3 regions of the Teredinibacter purpureus genome follow, and region 2 is predicted to be linked to each of the others. Evidence: predicted binding sites of a transcription regulator. Region 2 holds the regulator's gene; each other region holds the start of a gene.

Region 1 (7,563 bases), 2.2 Mb from region 2:
TGTGCTTTTTCGTACTGGCCGGTTTGGTTGTAAAGGATATAGATGTTATTGATGATCGACATGTTGCGTTTGTCGTATTTCAGGCCTTTTTTATAGGCATTTTCGGCAAGTTCAAGATACCCATTCAATTTGTAGACAACCCCAATATTGGACCAAACAGAACCGACTTTACTGTAGGTGTCGATTGATTTTTGCATGTACGCTATGGCCGTGGGATAGTCTTTTTCTTCCATATAATTCATGCCGATATTGTTGTAGTACTCGGCTAGCACTTGTTTGTCTGGAATCACTTTGGAATCTAGCAGCTGTGTGTGTTGTGCCGAATAGGCGTCGGCAAATTCCACGGTAATGGTGTTTCCTGGTAGCTTTACCACCACATTTACGTGCCCCGGCACGATATAAAAATTGTCTCGGTCTAGCCAGTCTCGCGGTACATCCACGGTTTGAAATTGTGCCTTCAGCCCTACGTAGCGGGCAGCGGCGGTATACAGTGCTGCATGCGCTAAGCAGTTACCTTCACGAGTCTCATAGGTTTGCTGCGCGGTGTGGGTGGCGTTATACACATAATCAATATTTAAAAACATGGGCTTAAACAGCAAACGATGCAGTTCGATAGCCTTTTCTCGACCGCTCGAGAGATTCGCAATGGTCCTATCTAATAGGCCTTTGAGCTCGTCACTGATGGCCAGAATATCCACATCTGCTACGTGAGGTAATTGCGATAAATTAAGCGGTACGATTGAAGTATTTGAACGATGAAATTCGAGTGGTGTATCGGCAATGGTTGCAACGGCAGGTGCCGGCAGTGCTTGTTCAGCGAAGGTACTGCAAGGAATAGAGTTGATAACAGCCAGTACACACGTTAGAAAAACGGGTGAAGTCAATGGCTTGAACGTAAAACAGTTGCTCATGGCAGGCTCCGAATCTTAGAAACTATGCACTACCCCCCTGTCGTTAATAGTAACACCGATAACGTGAAGACGTTGAATAGATCGTTGCTATAGATAATAGAGGTACATGTTTTTCTTTTATAGCGAGGTGTTATAGGAACGTTTTTTGCCATTACAGGATATAACCGGTTTTTTGACAGAATATTGTCGTTTTAAGGGTAGAGCCTGCATGTCAGAGCGTTTTTTTGATCATTTAAAATCACTCCCCGGTACGGTTTCGGGTGAATCTCTGGCCGGTGGCGCACGCGCGATCTTAAGCGGTAACCTGAGCGTTCCAATTCTGTTGCTCTGCTTGCTTGGCATGATGATGTTGCCTTTGCCGGCCTTTTTATTGGATGTTTTTTTCTCCTTCAATATTGCGTTATCGATAGTGGTGCTGTTAGTTGCCGTCTATAGCCTAAGACCCCTCGATTTTGCGGTATTTCCCACTATTTTGTTGATTGCGACCTTGCTTCGGTTGGCGCTAAATGTAGCCTCTACACGCGTGGTGTTGTTGGAAGGTCACAACGGTGGTGATGCGGCCGGTAAAGTTATTCAAGCCTTTGGCGAGGTGGTTATTGGCGGTAACTATGCGGTTGGTTTGGTGGTGTTTATTATTCTCATCATTATTAACTTTGTTGTTGTTACCAAAGGCGCGGGGCGTATTTCGGAAGTGAGCGCGCGTTTTACACTGGATGCAATGCCGGGCAAACAAATGGCCATTGATGCAGACCTTAATGCAGGCCTCATTGATCAAGACGATGCTCGAACTCGGCGAGAAGATGTTGCCGCAGAAGCCGATTTTTACGGTGCTATGGACGGTGCAAGTAAATTTGTACGGGGCGATTCGGTTGCGGGAATTTTAATTCTAATCCTCAATATTATTGGGGGGCTTATCGTGGGCATGGTGCAACATTCACTTGAATTTCAGGATGCGCTCGAGAAATATGTATTACTCACCATTGGTGATGGGCTCGTTGCACAAATACCGTCGCTACTCTTGTCCACTGCTGCCGCCATAATGGTGACGCGAGTAAACAGTGACGAGGATATGAACCGGCAGGTGCTATCGCAAATGTTTGCCTCGCCGAAAGCAATGGCAGTAGCGGCCGGCATTCTTTTTATTATGGGTTCTATTCCGGGAATGCCACACGTTGCCTTCCTTAGTTTGGCGTTTATTTGTGCGTTAATCGCCTACTTCATTTATTTCAAACAACAACAAATCGAAGTCGTTGACGTAGGTGGTTTTAAACCAGGGGCACCTGGTGCGGTACCGGGCATTAGAGATATTCCTCCCTCTGGTTCTACGCCTGCCGGTTTACCGTCGCCTGTGCCGAATACGAACGAGCCTGCAGAAGTCAGTTGGGATGACGTAACGCCCGTGGACATTATTGGACTGGAAGTGGGTTACCGTTTAATTCCTATCGTCGATAAAAATCAAAATGGCGAATTACTAGGGCGCATTAAAGGTGTACGTAAAAAGCTGTCTCAGGATTTAGGTTTTTTGATACCCGCGGTTCATATTCGCGATAATTTAGATTTACTGCCCAGCGCTTATCGCATAACCCTAATGGGCGTGAGCGTTGGGGAAGGTGAGGTTTTTCCCGACCGTTCCCTTGCCATTAACCCCGGGCAAGTGTTTGGGAAGCTAGAGGGAACGGCCACAAAAGATCCGGCCTTTGGTTTAGACGCCGTATGGATAGACGAAACGCAACGCGATAAAGCACAAACGTTGGGGTACACCGTAGTGGATGCAAGCACTGTGGCAGCCACGCACTTAAATCAAATTATTCAACAGCATACATACGAACTGATCGGCCACGAAGATGTACAAAAGTTGTTAGACCTACTGGCCGAAAAATCACCCAAGCTGGTAGAAGAATTAGTGCCGAATACCCTTTCGATTAACCAATTGCTAAAAGTTCTCCAAGCCTTATTACGTGAACAGGTCGCGGTGAGGGATATGCGCACTATCGCCGAAGCCTTGGCGGCGCATGGTAGTAAAAATCATGATACGGGTTCACTTACCGCCATAGCGCGTGCAGCGTTGGCGAGACAAATTGTACAAGGCATTATTGGACAGCAAACCGATTTACCCGTTCTAACGCTTGATCCCGCACTGGAACAATTGTTGCTACAGACGGTACAACAAGCACAAAAAACTGGCGCCGATGAGGGCGCTTTATTAGAACCTCAATTGGCGGAACGCATGAATAATGGGCTGGTACAAGCGGCGCGAAAACAAGAGAGCGAAGGCAAAGTGATTGTGTTACTAGTCGCTGCCCCCGTTCGCGCAATGATGGCGCAGTTTGTTCGTTTTAATATTCCGGATATGCGGGTGCTGGCGTATAACGAAGTGCCCGACAACAAACAAATTACCATCGATGCCAGTATTGGCGGCGATGTAATGAGTGGTTAGTGATGTACACCAACCCTATTGAACGCGATATTCTGCAGGAGATTAACCATGCAACCCAACGGTAATTCACTCGTCAAACGATTTGTTGCGCCTTCTATGCGTCGCGCACTGGATCTCGTTCGAGAGGAACTAGGCCCTGAAGCCGTTATTTTGTCGAGTCAAAAAACGTCAGAGGGTGTGGAAGTGATCACCTCACTTGAGCCCGATTTACCCACGCGCGGTATTGATGTGCGTCGAGAATTTGGCAGAAGTTTTGATACCGAATTGGATACGGCCATGGGAAGCGATGCCGCTTGGCAGGCGCAAGCCGAAATGGATAAAGCGGCCGCTCAGTATGCAGGGCGAGTTGAACATAATGATCGTACGTCACCGGAAGCAGGCAAGCCCGCGACCAGAGGTGAGCGCCTTGCGCTAGACATAGAGCGAGCGCGAGAACGCATGATAGACGCGAAACGTCGTGCCCGTGAAAATGAATTGCCAATCTCTGAATTACCCAGTACAGCGAGTATCGCTGCACGCCAGCAAGACGCTCGGGATTCCTCTAAAAAGTCGCCAGCTTCGCAGGTTTCCGCGATGGAGCAGTATACTCAATCGCCAGTACCGGCAAAGGCTGCTATGCGGGGGGGATATGAACAGCCTGCAGGTGTGAACGACAATAGTGGTCAGGATACGCGCCTAGAAACCCTTCAAAGTGAGCTGGCCGATATGCGCATGATTCTCGAACAGCAGTTGTGGCGTATGTCTCAGCATCAGGCGCACGAGAATATGCCCAGCCAAGTGCAACTTCCGGCGGGTTTTTCCGTGGTAACGGAGCATTTAACGCGATTAGGCTTACCGGAAAAACACACGCATCAACTGCTAAGCGAAACTAAACACCATAAAAAAGTTAATAAAGCGTGGCGAGAATGTATGGCGCGATTGGCGAAAGATATTCCAACGGCGACGGACGATTTTGTTTCTAAGGGCGGGGCCTATGCGTTTGTAGGGCAAACGGGCGTCGGTAAAACCACCACTATTGCCAAATTAGCGGCACGCTACGTACTCGAGAATGGGCCGGGTAAGGTCGCACTCGTCACAACCGATACTTATAGAGTGGGGGCGCACGACCAGTTACGTTCATTAGGCCGTATTTTAAATGTGCCTGTGCGAGCGGTCGACAGAGACAACAGCCTCATTACTGTACTGTCAAGTTTACGTCAGTTTTCGTTAGTGCTTATCGATACGGCGGGTTTTCGTCACGGCGATCCGTTGCTGAAAGATCAGCTTCGGCAAATGGACCATTGCTCTGGCATCAAGCGCGTTTTAGTTATGGCGTGTAACAGCCAGCTCCAAACAATGAAAGCCTCTACTCATGCCTATAGCGCCTCAAAAGGTATTGATGCTTGTGTGCTCACGAAACTGGACGAAGCGGCCAGCTTGGGTGAAGCCATTAGTGTGGTTATCGATCGGCAATTACCCGTGGCCTACACTACCAATGGGCAAGAGATACCGAAAGATATTCGCTGTGCGAGTGGTCACCAGTTAGTGGCTGACGCCGTAGCGCTATTGAAAGCGCCAATAGAAACAGACCCGGCATTGCAAGGTGGCTAACGTTGACAATGCGGTGTTAGCGGCATGAGCCAGCAGCAAGACAATCGTCATCTATACTTGTTGAATGCATCCCCGATAGAAAGAGATTTGAAGCGTATGAGTGTAAACCGACCCGTAAAAGTCATTGCCGTGACTGGTGGTAAAGGTGGCGTTGGGAAAACGAATTTATCGGTAAATCTTAGTATCGCCCTCGCTGAACTAAGCCGTAGAGTTATCCTATTGGATGCTGATTTAGGGCTTGCGAATGTCGATGTGCTCTTAGGGCTCCATGCAAAACATACGCTCGCCGATGTGCTCGATGGCAGTATGTCGCTTCGTGATGTGATGCTAAATGGCCCCGGTGGGGTAAAGGTTGTACCGGCATCGTCAGGTGTGCAGCAAATGACACACCTAACACCACAAGAGCATGCTGCACTCATCTATGCATTTAATGAACTCAGCGATCAGCTCGATATTTTAATGATTGATACCGCCGCTGGAATCTCCGAAACCGTTGTTAGTTTTGTGAGAGCCGCTCAGGAAGTCATTATCGTCGTGTGCGACGAACCGTCTTCTATTACCGATGCCTATGCGTTAATAAAATTGCTCAATTCTGAACACGGTGTTTTTCGGTTTCGCGTTATTGCAAACATGACGAGAACCAACCAAGAAGGTATTAATTTATTTAATAAATTAAATGGGGTTTGCGATCGTTTTTTAGATGCGTCACTACAATATCTGGGGCACGTGCCGTTCGATGAAAATGTGCGTAAAGCCGTGCAAAAACGCCAGCCCTTAATCGAATTTGCGCCACGAAGTAAAGCTTCTGCTGCGGTACGCGTTATCGCTCAAAAAATTGATCAATGGCCGGTACAGGCGTCGCCACGTGGGCATTTAGAATTTTTCTTAGAACGTTTAGTGACCGCTAATGCAGGTGCGTGTTAATACGTATAACGTAATAACGTTTACTATCAGGGGTTGCATACGCAACATTCACAACACTCTTTCGAGTAACGAGACGATAACCATTTGATGTTAATCCACCGTGTTTTTACGCAGGTTTTATGTCGGTTTCCGCAGCAGACAATTTAATGACTTACGAACAAACGCAGGATGCGAGCATTCAAATAAAGGTTGAAGATTACCTGAATCTGGTGCATCGCATTGCGCATCACATTATGGCCCGAATGCCATCTAGCGTTCAGATCGATGATCTAATGCAAGCGGGTATGGTTGGCTTGCTTGAAGCATCACAAAAATATGACGCCACTAAAGGCGCGAGCTTTGAAACGTATGCCGGTATTCGTATTCGAGGCGCAATTGTCGACGAGATGCGTCGTGGAGATTGGGCACCCAGATCCGTTCATAGGAATGCACGTAGAGTAGCAGAAGCCATTAAAGTGCTCGAAGCTCAGTTGGGGCGTGACGCCAAAGACAGTGAAATAGCGGCGCAGTTAGACATGTCATTAGACGAATACCACGATATTTTACGTGACAGCACCTCAGCACGTTTATTCAGTTTAGAAGAAACTTTTGACGAAGACGAGCCACGTACAGCACAGCCAGCACTGGGAAGTCCCTTCGTAGGCCCCGCCGAAGGCGCACAAAAAGAAGCATTGCGCCGCTCATTAGCCGAGGCGATTAGAGGATTGCCCGAGCGAGAACAGCTGGTTCTGTCGCTCTATTACGAACAAGAACTGAACTTAAAAGAGATTGGGCAGGTGTTATCGGTATCGGAATCACGTGTTAGTCAAATCCATAGCCAAGCAGCTTTGCGATTAAGGGCGCGACTAACGGACTGGCAACAATCGTAGCCCAACCGCGAAGTCAATCAGTGGTACCGGTTACGTTTTACGCCCCCATAAATTTCTTTAAACCTCATTACCGATGCTATTGGTTCGGTAATGAGGTGTTTATTGCCCGATTAAGTTCTTCTTTATGCGCGGCTGGCGTAAAAACTGGCCGACTGGTAATCAGCAGCTAGACTTATTTCAAGGTTCCACAGAACCCTGCGATAAAAGGCATAGAAATCATCAGATTAGCGTAAACCCGAGAAGGGAGACGGAGGTTGCATTGGATAAAAATATGAAAATCCTCATTGTGGACGACTTTTCGACGATGAGGCGAATCATTAAAAATCTTCTTCGAGATTTAGGCTTCACTAACACTCAAGAAGCCGACGATGGTACTACGGCCTTACCCATGTTACGTAGCGGCGATTTTGATTTTCTAGTGACGGACTGGAATATGCCGGGCATGACAGGTATCGATCTTCTTAAAGAGGTTAGGGCCGATGCAAAACTTGTGAGCCTACCTGTATTAATGGTGACAGCGGAGGCGAAACGCGATCAAATTATTGAAGCTGCTCAAGCTGGCGTAAATGGCTATGTGGTTAAACCCTTCACCGCACAAGTACTAAAAGAAAAGATAGATAAAATCTTTGAGCGTGTAGACGGCTAAACGGCCAGGTGGTTATTCAATGGAAAAAACGATTCAGAGCCATGATGAGGAGTTCCTGTCGCAACTGCAAGATTGCGCAACTCAGCTGGTTGAAAAGTTACAGGGCGATGACTACGACGAAGCGTCTAAGCTTATACACGGTTTAGTAGAAGCAAGAGACAAACACATATTTAATAGCGTTGGGCA
Region 2 (7,563 bases):
TCTGCGGCAGCGGCCATGGGTTGTAGAATCGTTTTCTCCCGCGCGATGGCTTCGTTGAGGCCAATATATTCGTCGGAAAGGGGATGGCGACGTCGGGTTTCACTAAAGCGTTTTAATAGTACTTCGCGAGAACTGTCTAAAAAGACCACTTGATAGTCGTCACGTTTAATAGGGGCGCTTTGTATAAGTTCGGATAACTTGCTGAGGTCACTGTAAATATTGCGAGCGTCTATGCCAATCGCAAAGCGCTGTGCATTGGCTTCGCGAGTGGAGCTTATTTGTTCTATGAGCGCGGGTAAAAGGTTTACAGGCAGGTTGTCTATACAGGTGAAACCTTCATCTTCCAGTAGGTGGAGAGCGGAGGTTTTACCTGAGCCTGATCGACCACTGATGATAAGCAAGTGCATGTGCGGGTATCGCCTTATCTAGTGGGTTATGAACATGATAAGAAAGGGCTATGGGACATTAGTCTTTATTGACTATAGCCAATTTTTTGATATCAGTTTACACCAGCTGCAATACGAAATAGTTCGTGATTGTTGGGACAAGCTCTCAACTCTTCGACATAGCTGGGGTTTTGTAACGCTTCCGCTAGTGTTGCGAGGGCCTGCAGGTGGCTGTCTTCTGCGTCTTCTGGCACTAGCATGGCAAACACTAGATCGATGGGTTCGCCATCAACGGCATCGAAATCTATTGGGGTGTCGAGTGTTAGGCAGGCGCATAGCGTTTCGCCCTTAGTGGCAAAGCGGCAGTGTGGAATGGCGATGCCTTGGCCTATACCGGTTGAGCCCAAGCGTTCGCGCCCCACAAGGTTTTGAAACAGTGCGGTGGCGTCACCTTCGGGCAATGAGTCTGCAAAAATGGTCGCCAAGCTTTCAAGGAGGCGTTTTTTGCTGGCGCCGGTGATATGGGCTTTGCAGCGGTCTTCAGTAAGAATGGAAGAAATTTGCATGAGGTTAAGTTGTTACTAATCCTTTCGGTGGCCTGTGGCTGGGTTAAAAGGCCTATAAAGAGCGGTGCTCTTATGTGTTATTACCCAGCGATTTGGCGCGCATTCTACCAGTATTGTTGCGTGATCCAAGTGTGGAATAGGAATGTAGTTAAAAAAAGTTTCTATTAAGAAAGATAGCGTGTTTTAAACTAGTCGTTTACGTTCGTTTGAGGGAGGGATATGCAGCGATTCTCGGTATTTGGCGATGGTTCTACGCGCCACTTTGATACCTTGTTCGGCGAGTAAGCCGGTAATTTTTGAGTCGCTGAGCGGCTTGCGTTGGTTTTCGGCGGCAACGAGCTTTTTAATGATCGCGCGAATGGCGGTAGATGAGCATTCTCCACCTGTGTCTGTGGCCACGTGGCTCGAAAAGAAGTATTTCAGTTCGAATATACCTTGAGGGGTATGCATATACTTTTGAGTGGTGACACGGGAAATGGTCGACTCGTGCATTTCGACTATTTCTGCGACATCGTGCAACACCATGGGCTTCATGGCTTCTGGCCCATAGTCTAAAAAGCCTTGTTGTTTTTCAACGATACACGTGGAGACCTTTAATAGCGTTTCATTACGGCTTTGTAGGCTTTTGAGAAACCAGCGAGCTTCTTGAAGGTTGTCGCGCAAGAAGGTGTTATCGGAGCTGGAATCTGCTCGTTTCACTAGTGAGGCGTAGCCTGAGTTTATCCGCAGCTTTGGCGCGATATCGGGATTTAATTGGACTTGCCAGCGATTGTTAACTTTGGCAACAAAAACATCGGGTACAACATATTCTGTTTCGTCTGCCCCTATGGATTCGCCGGGGCGAGGGTTCAGGCTCTGAATAACACTGATAACCGATTGGAGCTCGGGCTCCTTTATACGCAGTTTACGCATGAGTTGCTTGAAGTCACGGCTACCCAGTACGTCGAGATAGTCGCGTACTAAGGTTTTGGCTTGCGCTAGGTTGGGGGTATCGTCACTGAGTTGATTCAGCTGAATAAGTAAGCATTCACGTACGTCCTGGCTCAGAACGCCTGGCGGGTCAAACTGCTGTATACGGTGCAGTACGGCGAGAACTTCGTCCATTTCAAGTTCTTCGTGTTGAACCTGTAAACCTGAAAAAATCTCGTCTAATGACAGGCCCAGTATGCCGTTGGGAGCGACGGCGTCTATAAGGGTTTCCGCAATTTCGTTGTCGAGCGCAGACATCGGCGTTAAATTAAGTTGCCAGCTGAGGTGGTCTTGCAGGCTTTCTGAGGTGCCGCGACGAGATTCAAAGTCGTAGTCATCGCCTTCGGGTTTTGAGAGGCCAGAGCCACTTGAAGACGGTTCGTATATGTCGTCCCAACTCGTGTCTACGGCAAGGTCGGTAGGAATGTTGTCGTCATTCCAGTCGCTATCGGGCTGGTCGGGAGCTTCGTTGCTCGTATCACTCGTACTGCTCGTGTTTTCACTACCGTTTAAGGCAGGGTTTTCGCTTTCTTGAGCGGGCGGTTCGCTCTGCTGGGTATTTTCAGTATTGGCGGGAGCGGGTTCATCTATGTCGTCAGATGTTTCGAGCATTGGATTGGAATCCAGTGCTTCTTGAATTTCGGCTTGCAAATCCAGAGTCGAGAGTTGCAGGAGGCGTATTGCCTGTTGCAACTGAGGAGTCATGGTGAGTTGTTGGCCCAGCTTAAGCTGGAGGGTTTGCTTCATAAGGCGATGGCTGATGTCACGACGAGAGTTTGATCAGGCGCCAACCCAAAAGCGGGTGAAAACTAAGCTTGGGGTTGGGGCGTTATGTGTGTAAATCGCCTTTAGTTTAGTCGCGCTGGCGGCCACAAGCAATGCTTTTAAGTGCTTTTGTTAGCAAAGAATGTGCCGCTGTGGCGCAACTTTTTTGTGAGTTGTCAAGCATGAATTGTGTCAAAGAGTAAAGTGTTTGCCAAGGTATACTTCGCGCACTTTTTGGTTATTAAGAACATCATTGGAGGCGCCTTCGGCGATGATATGCCCTTCCGATACGATATAGGCTTTCTCGCAGATATCGAGTGTTTCGCGCACATTGTGGTCCGTTATTAAAACACCGATACCGCGTTGTTTTAAGTGTTGAACAATTTCTTTGATGTCGCTAACTGAAATAGGGTCAACGCCCGCGAAGGGTTCGTCCAGCAATATAAATTGTGGCTCTGTGGCGAGTGCGCGCGCTATTTCAACTCGCCGCCTCTCTCCGCCCGAGAGCGCCATCCCCAAGCTATCGCGAATATGCTGTATGTGAAACTCGTTTAAGAGTTTTTCCATGGCTGCGGTGCGGTCTTTTCGGCGTAAGTCTTTGCGCGTTTCTAGAATGGCCATAATGTTGTCGGCAACGGTTAGCTTGCGAAAAACCGACGCTTCTTGTGGCAAGTAACCCAAACCTTCCCGTGCTCGTTCGTGCATGGAGTAGTGAGTAACATCTTTTTCGCCAATGGAGATTGAGCCTCGATCGGCCTTTACTATGCCCGCAATCATGTAGAAACAGGTGGTTTTACCTGCGCCATTGGGGCCAAGGAGCCCAACAATTTGGCCGTCGTCAACTGAAATGGACACGTCGATAACGACTTTGCGGCCTTTATAGCTTTTTGCCAAATGTTGTGCAGAGAGTGTAGGCATGGGGTTTGTTGGGTGCTCGTTAGGGTTCGACCAGTTCTTCAGTCGATAAGGCTTTAGGGGGGATGACCATTCGTACGCGACGATCGCTGGTGGTCGAGTTTGTATTGCCACCGGCTTTAACCACGGCTTTTTTGACATCGTATTCAATGCGGTTGCCGCTCAAACTTGTCCCTTCTTGTTTAAAGGCCGCATTGTCGATTAGAAATAAGGTCTCGTCGGTAATGCGATACTCTAAACGGTTCGCTTGAGCGGTGACCGGTTCCTGGCCTATGTTGGGTATTTGGCTGAGACGCGCGGGTGAACCGGTAGCCACAACGTGTGAGTAGCTATCGTTTCGGCCGTGTATTACTACGCGTTCAGCGGTGATTTTCATGCTGCCCTGCACAACTATAACGCGACCAGCATAGGTGGTTGTGCCGCTTTGGTCGTCAAGTTCGGCTCTGTCGGCAGATATGTTTAAATCTTGGAAGCGGTCGTCGGGCAAGCCGATAACGTGAACGCTTGCCATGGCTAGGAGGGCACAGCCAAGGTGTCGCAATAGCGAGAGTAGACGGCGAGCGGAATGAATGAAATTAACGTGCAATGTCATGGTGTTTCTTCGCTTGCGCCTGGGTTTCTATGGATTGCGGTAACGCGTTGATGCAGCTGGATTTTACGCGTTTGAAAGTCGGCCGTCATGCCGACTGCATTAATTTCGCCGTAAGGAGACGTTATTTTAACAGGCTCGTCGGTGCGCGCGACTTTTTCTATCGCATTAATACTAAGCGCGTTAGTGCTTAGTTCGGTCATAAAACTGTAGTGGGTAGTTGTATTGAGCGTTGCGTGACTGGGTGGTGCTGTTTGCCAAATGCGTACATTGTTCCAAAGGGTGATTTCTTGTGTGGTACGGATAAGTTTGCCGTCCTCGGCTTCTAGGTGCCAGGGTGACTGCTGTTCGAAAATTGTAAAATGTGGGCTGCTAATTAACGTGTACTCTTCTACGTCATCGTTTTTGTGGGTGGTTTCGGTACGATAGTGTTCTAAGCGTGAGGCCGTAAAAGAGTAGTCGATATTACCGCTGTCGTCGTAGTGCTGAGTAGCGGCATCTTTTGCCACAGCGTAAGGGAAGTGTTGTTGATTATCATCTTGCCATTTGGGGGGCGTGAGTATTTCGTCGGATGAATCCCACAGCATGACGATCACGCTAATGCCTAGGCAAATAAGCAGAAGGTAGAGCCTGTTTTTGGCGATTGCTTTAGCCATAATGAATTAAGTGTCGGTGCGTGTGTATTCATCGAGGGCGCTTTGATAAGTGTCTTGCGCCTTCATAATTAAATCGCATGCTTCGCGAACGGCGCCTTCGCCACCTTTTCGAGAACTCTTCCAGTGAGCGTGATCAACAACGGCGGGATGCGCATTCTGGACGGTTAAGGCTAAGCCAATGCGACACATAACGGTGAGGTCGGGGTAGTCGTCGCCCATAAACGCTATCTGATTGAGTTGATATTGATGTTCTGTGAGCAGCTCTTGCAGAGCGACAAACTTATCTTCGCGGCCTTGTTTTAGTATGGTTAGGCCTAAGTCTTCGGCACGTTTGGCGACTAAGCTGCTGGTACGGCCGGTAATTATGCCCACTTCAACGCCCGAACGGCGCAATAGTTTTATACCTTGGCCATCGAGCGTGTTGAAGGCTTTCATTTCATACCCTTCATTGCTGAAATACAGTTTGCCGTCGGTAAGTACGCCATCAACATCTAATAGTAGTAGTTTAATGTCGCGACATTTATGTTCGATGTGATCGAGAGATAAGTGCTTCATAAAAAAGTGTATTTATACCAATCCTGCTTGCAGCATGTCGTGCATGTGCAATATGCCTATAGGTTTCTGGTTGTCGGCGACAACCAGCGCTGTAATCTTGTATTTTTCCATGATGTTAAAGGCTTCTGCCGCGAGGGCGGTAGGGGCAACTGTTAAGGGGTTGAGGCTCATTACCTCATCAATGGTAGAGGTTTTAACATCGATATTGTTATCAAGGCAGCGGCGCAAATCGCCGTCAGTGAATACGCCGACAAGAGTGCCGGCTGCGTCGATAATTGTCGTCATGCCAAAGCTCTTTTTGCTCATCTCTGACAATGCTTCGAGCAGGCTAGTGCCGTTTGCAACGCACGGCACGGCATCACCGCGGTGCATTATATCGCTTACACGTAATAATAGTTTTCGGCCTAGCGCGCCGCCGGGGTGTGAGAAGGCGAAGTCTTCGGCGGTAAAGCCGCGAGCTTCGAGTAGTGCGACGGCTAAAGCGTCACCCATAACAAGGCTAACGGTGGTGCTAGAAGTAGGGGCTAGGTCGAGTGGGCAGGCTTCGGTTTCCACCTGAATATCAAGGTAGATGTCAGCGGCCTCGCCTAGCGGACTTGTGGGCTTACCGGTCATGGCTATGAGAGGAATACCCATGCGCTTTATCATCGGGAGCAGGGTCATAAGTTCGGGCGATGAGCCCGAGTTCGATATGGCGATAAAGACGTCGTCTCGCGTGACCATACCTAAGTCGCCGTGGCTGGCTTCACCCGGGTGAACGAACAATGCCGGTGTGCCAGTGCTCGCCAGTGTGGCGGCAATTTTCTTGGCAATATGACCCGATTTACCCATGCCCGAGACGACTACGCGACCACGGCATTTTAATAAAATATTACAGGCCTGTTCGAAAGTCTCGTTGATACGATTATGCAGTTGAGCAACCGCGTCGCACTCCATTTTAATTGTGCGTTGCGCAGAGTGAATAAAATCGAAGCTACTCATAATTAACAAGGAAGCCTTTTTTAAGACGTGGTCGTTTGGAAAAGTACAACATAATAACCGATGTAACCACATAGAAGGGTAACGCCGACCCAGCGACCAATGGCTGCGTCTTTTGTTTTTCGGTTAAACCATAATGTTTTTACAATGAGCAGAGCGAGAAGTAAGGTAAGCCCGAGCATAACGAGATAATCGCGGCTAAAAACAGAATTCTCCATTGTGGTGGTGGATACGATGCCGGGGATGGCCATTACGGCCATTAAATTAAACATGTTTGAGCCTATGATATTACCTAAGGCGATATCATGATGGCCTTTTAAGGCGCTGATCATTGTGGCGGCAAGTTCGGGCAAACTAGTGCCAATGGCGATAACGGTTAGGCCGATAATTAAGGGGCTTACGCCAGCCAGTTCGGCGGCAGACCGTGCGCCCCATACCAGCACTTCCGAGCTTACCATTAGCATGACCAAACCAATAACAAACCACATTATGGCGTGGTTGCGTGGCATATCGGCCATTTCTTCCTCTTCTGCAATTTCGGTAGCGGTAAATTCTCGTTGTTTTACGCGCACCAAATAAAGAAGTGCTGGCGCAATCATGCCAAGCAGTATTACACCTTCTACCCACGTTAACGTAGCATCGAACAGAAAGTACCCCGAAAGACCGGTTATCAACAATAATATAGGGAGTTCGTGGTGAAGTATGTGCCGTTGAACGGGAATAGTTGCCACAATGGTGGTAGCGGCAAGCACTAAGCCAATGTTGGCAATGTTTGAACCCAGTGCGTTGCCCACCGCCAAGTCGCCGGCACCTTTCAGTGATGCACTAATGGACACCATTATTTCAGGGGCGGAAGTGCCGAATGAGACAATGGTGAGGCCAATAATGAGTGGCGCAACGCCAAGTGATCGAGCAATAGACGCCGCTCCACCGACAAAACGATCGGCACTCCAGATAAGGCCTACGAACCCGATCAGAATGGCAATAGTCACCTGAGCGATAAACGGTATAGATTCCAGCATAGAGCGTGTGTCTCGATTTTTTAAAGTGTGCAACCGTCAAAAACAGCTGTTGCCGAACCAGCTCATTCTTTAAAATGACGTTTTTTAGGCCTTGCTAGGCACCGCTGGCACTTGAGTTTTGACGAAAGGCCGCAATCTTATAGCGGCCGCTTGCCTATGCGC
Region 3 (7,563 bases), 2.1 Mb from region 2:
TAGTGGATAGGCCCCAGTTAACAAACCTGTGGCAACTTCAGTACTGTCGGATAAACGCTCTATACGATACAGGCCACCCGCTTCAATTTTCACCTCGTAGTCACTGTCTGTGAGTTGAAGGCTATCGTCGATGTTTAATTTTATTTGTCTGTCGGCCGGCCCGGCATTATTGGAGTTTCCAATCACCCGTGCGGCGGATAAACTATTCTCATTGACATCAAAAAAGAATAAGCCACCAAATTCGTTTTCGAGCGTTATACCCTGTTGATGAACCTCGTTAAAAGAATCGGCCATAACTACCGCTATTCGACCAAATTGATTGTAGACACTGTCCATTACACCATCACGAAAGCGAAGTAAGCCACCAATTTCGCCACCGCTAATTAAATTAGTAATGGGCTGACCACCGATATCATTTTGAAACACAATATCCATTTTCGCCGCATCTTCTTCACTTGAAGCCACGGTTAATCTACGGGCCTCGATACCCACGACAAGATTTTGACCACTACCAATTACCACATTAATTTGACCCGACCCTTGGTCGTAGGTTTGAATTGAAATTAATTCGGATAATTGACGAAGCGTTTCATCCCGTTGATCTAATAAGTCATTCGGCAACGCGCCACCGCCAATACCCACGGCGTCAGATATTTTCAAGTTTAGCCCCGCTATATTTTCCACCAGCGCGTTAACTTGAGCTACCGCTGCCGAAATAGAATCATCGGCGTTGGCATCAAGCGCTTGAAACCGGCTATACAGCGTATTGAAACGGTCGGCAAGGTTTTCGGCCTCACTCAGAATTAATTGGCGAGCCGGTATTGACGTTGGGTCGTCTAGCCCGTTTTGCATCGACGCAAAAAATGATTCGAGGCCACTCGACAAGCCTGTTGACGTATCAGATAACAAATTATCGAGCTGGCTAACGTTGGTATGGTAAACCTCTAGGTCACTGTAAAGCGTGGTATCGGCACGTAATTGTCCGGTCACAAAACCATTCACAATACGTTCAATACTTTCAACATTAGCGCCATTACCAACGTAACTATTGCCGGTAAGTGTTGCAGGGTTGGTTTCGATGGCTACACGCTGCCGACTATAACCATCGACACCCGCATTGGATATATTGTGGCCTGTAGTGCTTAACGCTGTTTGCGTTGCGCGAAGGCCGCTAACACTAATGCCGAGAAGGTCTGAGCTCATGACATAGCCACCTTAGGAATCCGTGCGTTTTAGGGCCGAATCGCCGGTAACGATACGCTCACGAATGGAGAGTATTTTATTCGCATAATCAGGGTCGGTTGCGTAACCCGCCTTCTGCAAGGCATGAATATAGGTACCACCATCATTCGCTTTTAGCGCATTGTGATAACGCGGATTCTGCTGAACAAAAGCCACGTAATCGGTAACCGCGTGTTCTATGGAGTCGTAGGCGCGAAACGTCGCTTGCTCTGGTTTAAAGGTTCCCTGACTATATTCAAGTGTCGACACATCTAACGTGTCGCCCTGCCATTGTTGGCCGGCTTTAATATTGAATACATTAAAACTACTCTCACCGTTCGAATTTTTCAGTACGGATTGTCCCCAGCCGGTTTCGAGCGCCGCTTGTGCGGTAAGTATTGCACTGTCAATTCCTAGCGCTTTTGCGGCTTGCGCCATAATGGGTGAAACAACGCGTATAAAACTTTCAGGGGAGTGCGCCAGTGCAAAATAGTGCGGCGGTTTATCATTCGCCGATTTTGTTACAACGGGAACGGCTGCTTCTGGTTCGTTGCGCAGGGTTAGTGGTGCATTGACAGAAATGGTTTTTGCGGGCAAAGGTAACAGCGGGCTAACGCTATCCGGTTTAACCAACCGATTTTTAAGTTGCTCGTTGCCTTCAGGTGTAACACGCGCTGGTAGGCTTCCCGTTGGAATGGATGACGCTGGCACATTTTCCAATGAAGTATTTACCGATGAATCAGTCTCCAATGGCGTTACCATCGATAACCGGCTTTCCGCCGCAGAGGATGTTCTATTGTCGCCGTACGACTGGCTCATTTGTCGGTACATGGCCTCTGCAATACCAATACCACCTTGCTGGGTATGGGCCATACTCAACGATAATTGCTGGTCGTACATATCGCGGTAGAATTTTGTTTCGCCGCTGTTAAATAAACTACCTTCTTCAAATACAGCGTTTGCATCACGCATACTTTTTAACATCATGCCTATAAAAATGGATTCAAATTGTTGAGCCACTTTTCGCATGGCATCATCTTTATCGTCGCTGGCCTTTAGTTGCTGAAGGCTCGCTAAATCTGTATAGACATCTGCCGACTGTAAATGTTGTTGCGCGGCTAGAAGAGAGTGTGACGTAGCACTATTCATCAGATCACCAATATTTCGGCTTTTAAAGCACCGGCTTGTTTTAACGCTTCTAAGATTGCCATTAAGTCTCCTGGGGCAGCGCCTACTTCGTTTACTGCTCGCACAATGTCACTTAATGTTGGTCCGGGCGCAAATTCAAACATAGGCCCAGATTCTTCCGTTATTTCTACTGAGCTTTCGGGCACTACGACGGTGTTTCCGTCCGAGAAACCACCGGGCTGGCTAATATTGACATCTTCGCGCACTGTAACCGTTAAAGAACCATGGGTAACGGCAACTGGCGACACGCGTACATGTTTACCGACCACAATGGTGCCGGTACGCGAGTTAATAATAATTTTTGCCGATGATTCTCCCGGCGTAACGTTTACGTTTTCGAGTAGCGATAAATAATCCACTCGCTGTGCTGCGAGCTGGGGCGCTTGCACGGCAATTGAGGTTGCATCCATTGGCATGGCAACGTCGGGGCCGAGCAAGTCATTAATACTATCGGCAACACGTTTTGCCGTGGTGAAATCGGGCGTGTGTAAGTTAAATATAATTTTCCCTCCGTTCGCGAAGGTAGACGGTACCGAACGCTCGACCATCGCACCGTTAGGAATACGGCCTACACTGGGAATGTTGACCGTTACGCTTGAGCCATCTCGGCCGTCTGCTCCAAATCCGCCGACAATTAAATTACCTTGCGCAATGGCATATACGCGCCCGTCCAGGCCTTTTAGCGGCGTTAACAATAACGCGCCTCCACGCAAACTTTTAGCGTTTGCAACGGATGAAACCGTGATATCAATGGTTTGGCCCGGCTTAGAAAATGCGGGGAGTTCGGCATGCACCGCAACGGCGGCCACGTTTTTGAGTTGAAATTTTGCACCGGGCGGAATGGTAATACCAAACTGCTTTAACATGCTCATAAACGATTGCGTGGTAAACGGCGTTTGATTGGTTTGATCGCCACTACCATCGAGCCCAACCACCAAACCGTAGCCCACCAGTTGATTACTGCGCACTCCCGCTACGGAGGTTATATCTTTTATTCGTTCGGCCATACCATTGGCACTATGCATTAAACACAACACCAAGAAAGGACCCATAAAAAAACGTGTTAACGTAGAGTAACTCTTCATTAGAATGGCCATAAGGGGCTGTTAAAGAATTTTCCAATCCAGCCAATTTGCTGCGAATCTGCAAATTCTCCAGTGCCCGAATAGGTAATGCGCGCATTCGCAAGTTTGGTTGAGACGATGGTATTGTCTGGGCTTACATCGTCTGGGCGAACTAAGCCGCTCAATCGAATATATTCATCACCGCTATTAAGCGTTAACCATTTCTCTCCACGTACGAGTAGTGTGCCATTAGGGTAGACATCCACCACTGTTACGGAAATATTACCGGTAAGCTGGTTGCTTTGGTCGGCATCGGCCTCACCTTTAAATTCTCGAGCTGCCGCCAGATCGGTATTCATTGATACATCACCCGCGCCGAGCGTTGTTCCAAGTAGCGCAGCCGTACCAGATGCTCCGCCAACAGTAATATCGCTATCTTTAATTAACGCTATATTCGACGTTTTTTTAGAGCTGGTACGTTCTTGCAATACCACATTTAAAATATCGCCTATGCGTGTTGCTTTACGATCATCAAACAACACCATAGATGTATTGTCGGAATACAACGATCCGTTAGCCGGTAGCGACGGTCTTTCGGACGGTTGCATTACCGGCGCGTAATAGGGGTCGTCGGGTAGTACGGGCTTGCTTACGCAACCGCTGAGTAGCAAGTGCCCACCACCGATTAGCGTGACTATTATTAAGCCTTTTATGCTCATATTGTTACCCATGCCGTTTTAATCGTGACGCTCATTTCACAGAACCTTAACTTACAAATTTTGCGTCACAAACTGTAACATTTGGTCTGCCGTTGAGACGACTTTCGAGTTCATTTCGTAGGCTCTTTGCGTGGTAATCATATTGACCATTTCTTCAACAATATCGACATTGGAATTTTCCAGCATGCCTTGGTTAATTTGGCCCAATCCATTTTCGCCCGGCGTACCGGTAACCGGTGTTCCACTAGAAGCAGTTTCTAAAAACAAATTGCCACCTATGGCCTGCAGGCCAGCAGGATTAACGAAATCAACCGTTTGGATATTACCCAACACTTGCGGTGCGGGCGTACCCGGTACAAAAGCGCTAACGATACCGTCTGTTCCCACGGTGATACGATCGGCATTGGCCGGTAAGGTTATTGCCGGTTGCAATAGCAAACCGCTTGCATCCACTAATTCACCCGCACTACTTAGATGAAGTTGGCCCGCGCGGGTGTAAGATATGTTGCCATCGGGTTGTAGTATTTGAAAAAATCCGCGCCCGTCTATGGCCATATCCAAAGGCTGATTGGTAATTTGTAAACTGCCTGCGGTAAATTGTTTTTGCGTTCCCACAACCCGTACGCCAGTACCCAACTGCATGCCAGATGGTAGCTGAGTTTCTTCTGTTGTTTGCGCCCCTGGTTGACGCTGAATTTGATACAACAGATCTTCGAATATCGCTCTATCGCGCTTGAAGCCTACCGTGGAGGTATTCGCCAAATTATTGGCGACTGTTGTAAGCTGTATATCTTGTGCGGCTAAGCCGGTTTTACTCACATAGAGTGCTGCGTGCATTTCACACCTCGAACTATCGTTTTAAGGCTTTAACTGAAGCGTTTGTATTAACCCGACACCCGCAATAAGCTTGCGGATGTTTCTGAGTTCTCTTTTACGGTTTGCATAATTTTCACCTGCATTTCATATTGCCGTGCAAGGCTTAGAATACTGGTAAGTTCGTTAACAGCATTGACGTTACTACTTTCGACAAATCCAGAAACGACGCGTACCGCGGCATCTGCGGGCACGTCCTCTTCTAAATCCAACGCATGAATCAAACCATCGGTACCGCGCTTAATCGTGTCCAAGGCTGGGTTAACTAATTTAATTCTGTCTGCAAGCACTGGCGCGTCCACGCCCTGCCCAAGCGGCAAAACGGTAATGGAGCCGTCTATCGCCACTTCTAATTTTTCCGCGGGCGGTATTGAAATAGGCCCTCCATTGCCAAGCACCGGCAAGCCATTGCCGGTGCGTAAAATACCAACACTGTCCACAAACAACGAGCCAGCGCGCGTATAAGCTTCGCTGCCATCAGGCGCTTGCACGGCGATGAATCCTTCACCTTCAATGGCGATATCGAGTTCGCGCCCTGTTTGCACGAGTGCGCCTTGTTTAAAATCCGTTGCCGGGCTTTCCGCTAATGCGTAGGCACGTGTAGGCTGACCATCACCGTAATACACCGGCATACTGCGTGCCTGTGCAAAATCGGCCTTAAAGCCAACCGTATTAATATTGGCGAGGTTATTCGCATGCGCGGTTTGCGCTTGCATATTGTGTTTAGCGCCTGTCATAGCGACATATAGAGCTTTATCCATAGTATTTCACTGTCGTAACGCGTGAATTTAAACCCATCGAAAAACGTGTTGTTTGCATTGAATAACGATGGAAAAGTGTCACATTCGAACCCTATCCAGAAAGGAGCAATAAGGGTGCCAAAACGGGAATAGCGTTGTACTAGGCCATTATTGATTCCGCTAACGGTTGCTGCCGCGAGGGCTATTCGGTTAATAGTGCGAGTACCGCACGCTAGAACTACACCTATGACTACACCGATGAACTAGCGCAAGGAGTATGAAGAGTATGAAGAGTATGAAGAGTATGAAGAGTAAGTGGCGCGATGCTATAGCCCTAAACTGTAAGGGTCTAACCAAAGTGTTTTATCTTCCAGTGGTGTTTTGGGTGATAGCGTAGGGTTTTTTAAATGGAACGCAATACGGTTTTGGAGGTTAGCTTTGTTTAAGACATCCATCACCATAGGGTTGTTTAGAAAAAAATTATCGAAACTACCATCGGTTATCGCGGCGCGTAAACCCGATTCCAAATCGGCAGCCAACCGTATATTGCTCTGTGAAACAAAAAGATAAAAGGGCATTTTATAAATGAGCATTAATTTTTTCTCTACAGCCAACTCTAACGTCGGCCGCGACGATATTTCTGCCCAAGGCTCTTGCACGCCACGCGGGAAAGCGTCGAAGCGGCCACCATCGACCATATCGAAAAGATTGGAATATTTATTTGCCTTAACAACATTGAACCCATTAGCTTCTAAAATTTCAGTGTCTGACCATGTTCGGCCCTGCCCTAAATTTAGCCGTTTCATGTTTTCTATAGTTGAAACATTATCGAACGCTGGTTGGTTTCCAGAATGGATAATAAAAATACGATGCCCCAGTAAACCTTTGTAAAGTGGAATACGAACAGGAATAAGCTCTTCTTCGAGAGAGCGGGTGGTGCCCGCCCACATAATGGCTATATTGCCACTTTTAACTTCTTCGAGAAGTCGTGTTTGGGTCATATTCGTTTCACCATTATAGGTAATCGAATACGGCGTCTCGCTATAGGAAAGCGCTAATTTTATTAAGCCGTTACAATATTCACCGTTAGGGTCGGATATTTCACCAAGATTGACGGTCGCGGCCTGCGCGCGAAGGGGCAGCGCCATTATAGAGGCCAAGACTATTAAAACCATTAATCTATTGGCCATGAGTCACCCTCCTCACTGTGCCGCAAATCACTTTCACTCCCGTTAGGTTGAATACGCGCTCACAGTTTTAGCCCGCGGTGCGTAAGCGCATGCTTGGAGTATAGACACGATTCCATAATGCGGCAGTTAAATGACGCGATAGCCAGCTGTAACCCACACAAACGATTAACGAGCGAAGCGACCGTGGACATGCTCCACGCGGGTCGCGATAAACCGCATTAGTAACGACGTTTCAAGGTGCTCACACCTAGTGTTAACGTAGGTTAATAATTGTTTGCGTAACTTGATCCGCTGTTTCTATCGTTTTGGCGCTTGCTTGGAAATTGCGTTGCGCAATAATGAGATTTACCAATTGCTCTGACAAATCCACGTTCGATTCTTCTAGTGCACCGGATTGCAGAGCACCCAGTGCAGCACTGCGCGGGGTACCAATATTGGGTTGGCCCGATTCGAAATTTTCAGCCCACATGGTATTACCGACCGGCTGTAAGCCTTGTTGATTGGTAAAATCAGCCAGTGCCACCTGCGCCAGTGTTTGCGATTCACCATTGGTGTAACGCGCAAAAAT

What was found. Region 2 encodes sigma-54, which starts transcription at its own class of promoters, with help from an activator protein. Its sites were predicted from a motif close to TGGCACANNNNTTGCNNT; they were not measured.
Region 1: flhA (flagellar biosynthesis protein FlhA) is a predicted target of sigma-54. The motif match lies at 1,046-1,063, and genes of this name have one in related genera.
Region 3: flgF (flagellar basal-body rod protein FlgF) is a predicted target of sigma-54. The motif match lies at 5,929-5,946, and genes of this name have one in related genera.

Annotation. Positions count from the first base shown of each region.
Region 1 is NZ_CP060092.1:3,965,871-3,973,433, reverse strand. It holds gene H5647_RS17735 (tetratricopeptide repeat protein) at 1-911, opposite strand, end outside; gene flhA (flagellar biosynthesis protein FlhA) at 1,120-3,348, shown strand; gene flhF (flagellar biosynthesis protein FlhF) at 3,397-4,938, shown strand; gene H5647_RS17720 (MinD/ParA family protein) at 5,035-5,862, shown strand; gene H5647_RS17715 (RNA polymerase sigma factor FliA) at 6,009-6,731, shown strand; gene cheY (chemotaxis response regulator CheY) at 6,991-7,377, shown strand; gene H5647_RS17705 (protein phosphatase CheZ) at 7,397-7,563, shown strand, end outside.
Region 2 is NZ_CP060092.1:1,492,255-1,499,817, forward strand. It holds gene rapZ (RNase adapter RapZ) at 1-407, opposite strand, end outside; gene H5647_RS06640 (PTS sugar transporter subunit IIA) at 500-952, opposite strand; gene H5647_RS06645 (RNA polymerase factor sigma-54) at 1,136-2,668, opposite strand; gene lptB (LPS export ABC transporter ATP-binding protein) at 2,879-3,604, opposite strand; gene lptA (lipopolysaccharide transport periplasmic protein LptA) at 3,624-4,193, opposite strand; gene lptC (LPS export ABC transporter periplasmic protein LptC) at 4,190-4,846, opposite strand; gene H5647_RS06665 (KdsC family phosphatase) at 4,853-5,401, opposite strand; gene H5647_RS06670 (KpsF/GutQ family sugar-phosphate isomerase) at 5,414-6,382, opposite strand; gene H5647_RS06675 (calcium/sodium antiporter) at 6,403-7,401, opposite strand.
Region 3 is NZ_CP060092.1:4,046,537-4,054,099, forward strand. It holds gene flgK (flagellar hook-associated protein FlgK) at 1-1,203, opposite strand, end outside; gene flgJ (flagellar assembly peptidoglycan hydrolase FlgJ) at 1,216-2,370, opposite strand; gene H5647_RS18070 (flagellar basal body P-ring protein FlgI) at 2,370-3,434, opposite strand; gene flgH (flagellar basal body L-ring protein FlgH) at 3,494-4,204, opposite strand; gene flgG (flagellar basal-body rod protein FlgG) at 4,244-5,029, opposite strand; gene flgF (flagellar basal-body rod protein FlgF) at 5,077-5,826, opposite strand; gene H5647_RS18090 (hypothetical protein) at 6,132-6,995, opposite strand; gene H5647_RS18095 (flagellar hook-basal body complex protein) at 7,249-7,563, opposite strand, start outside.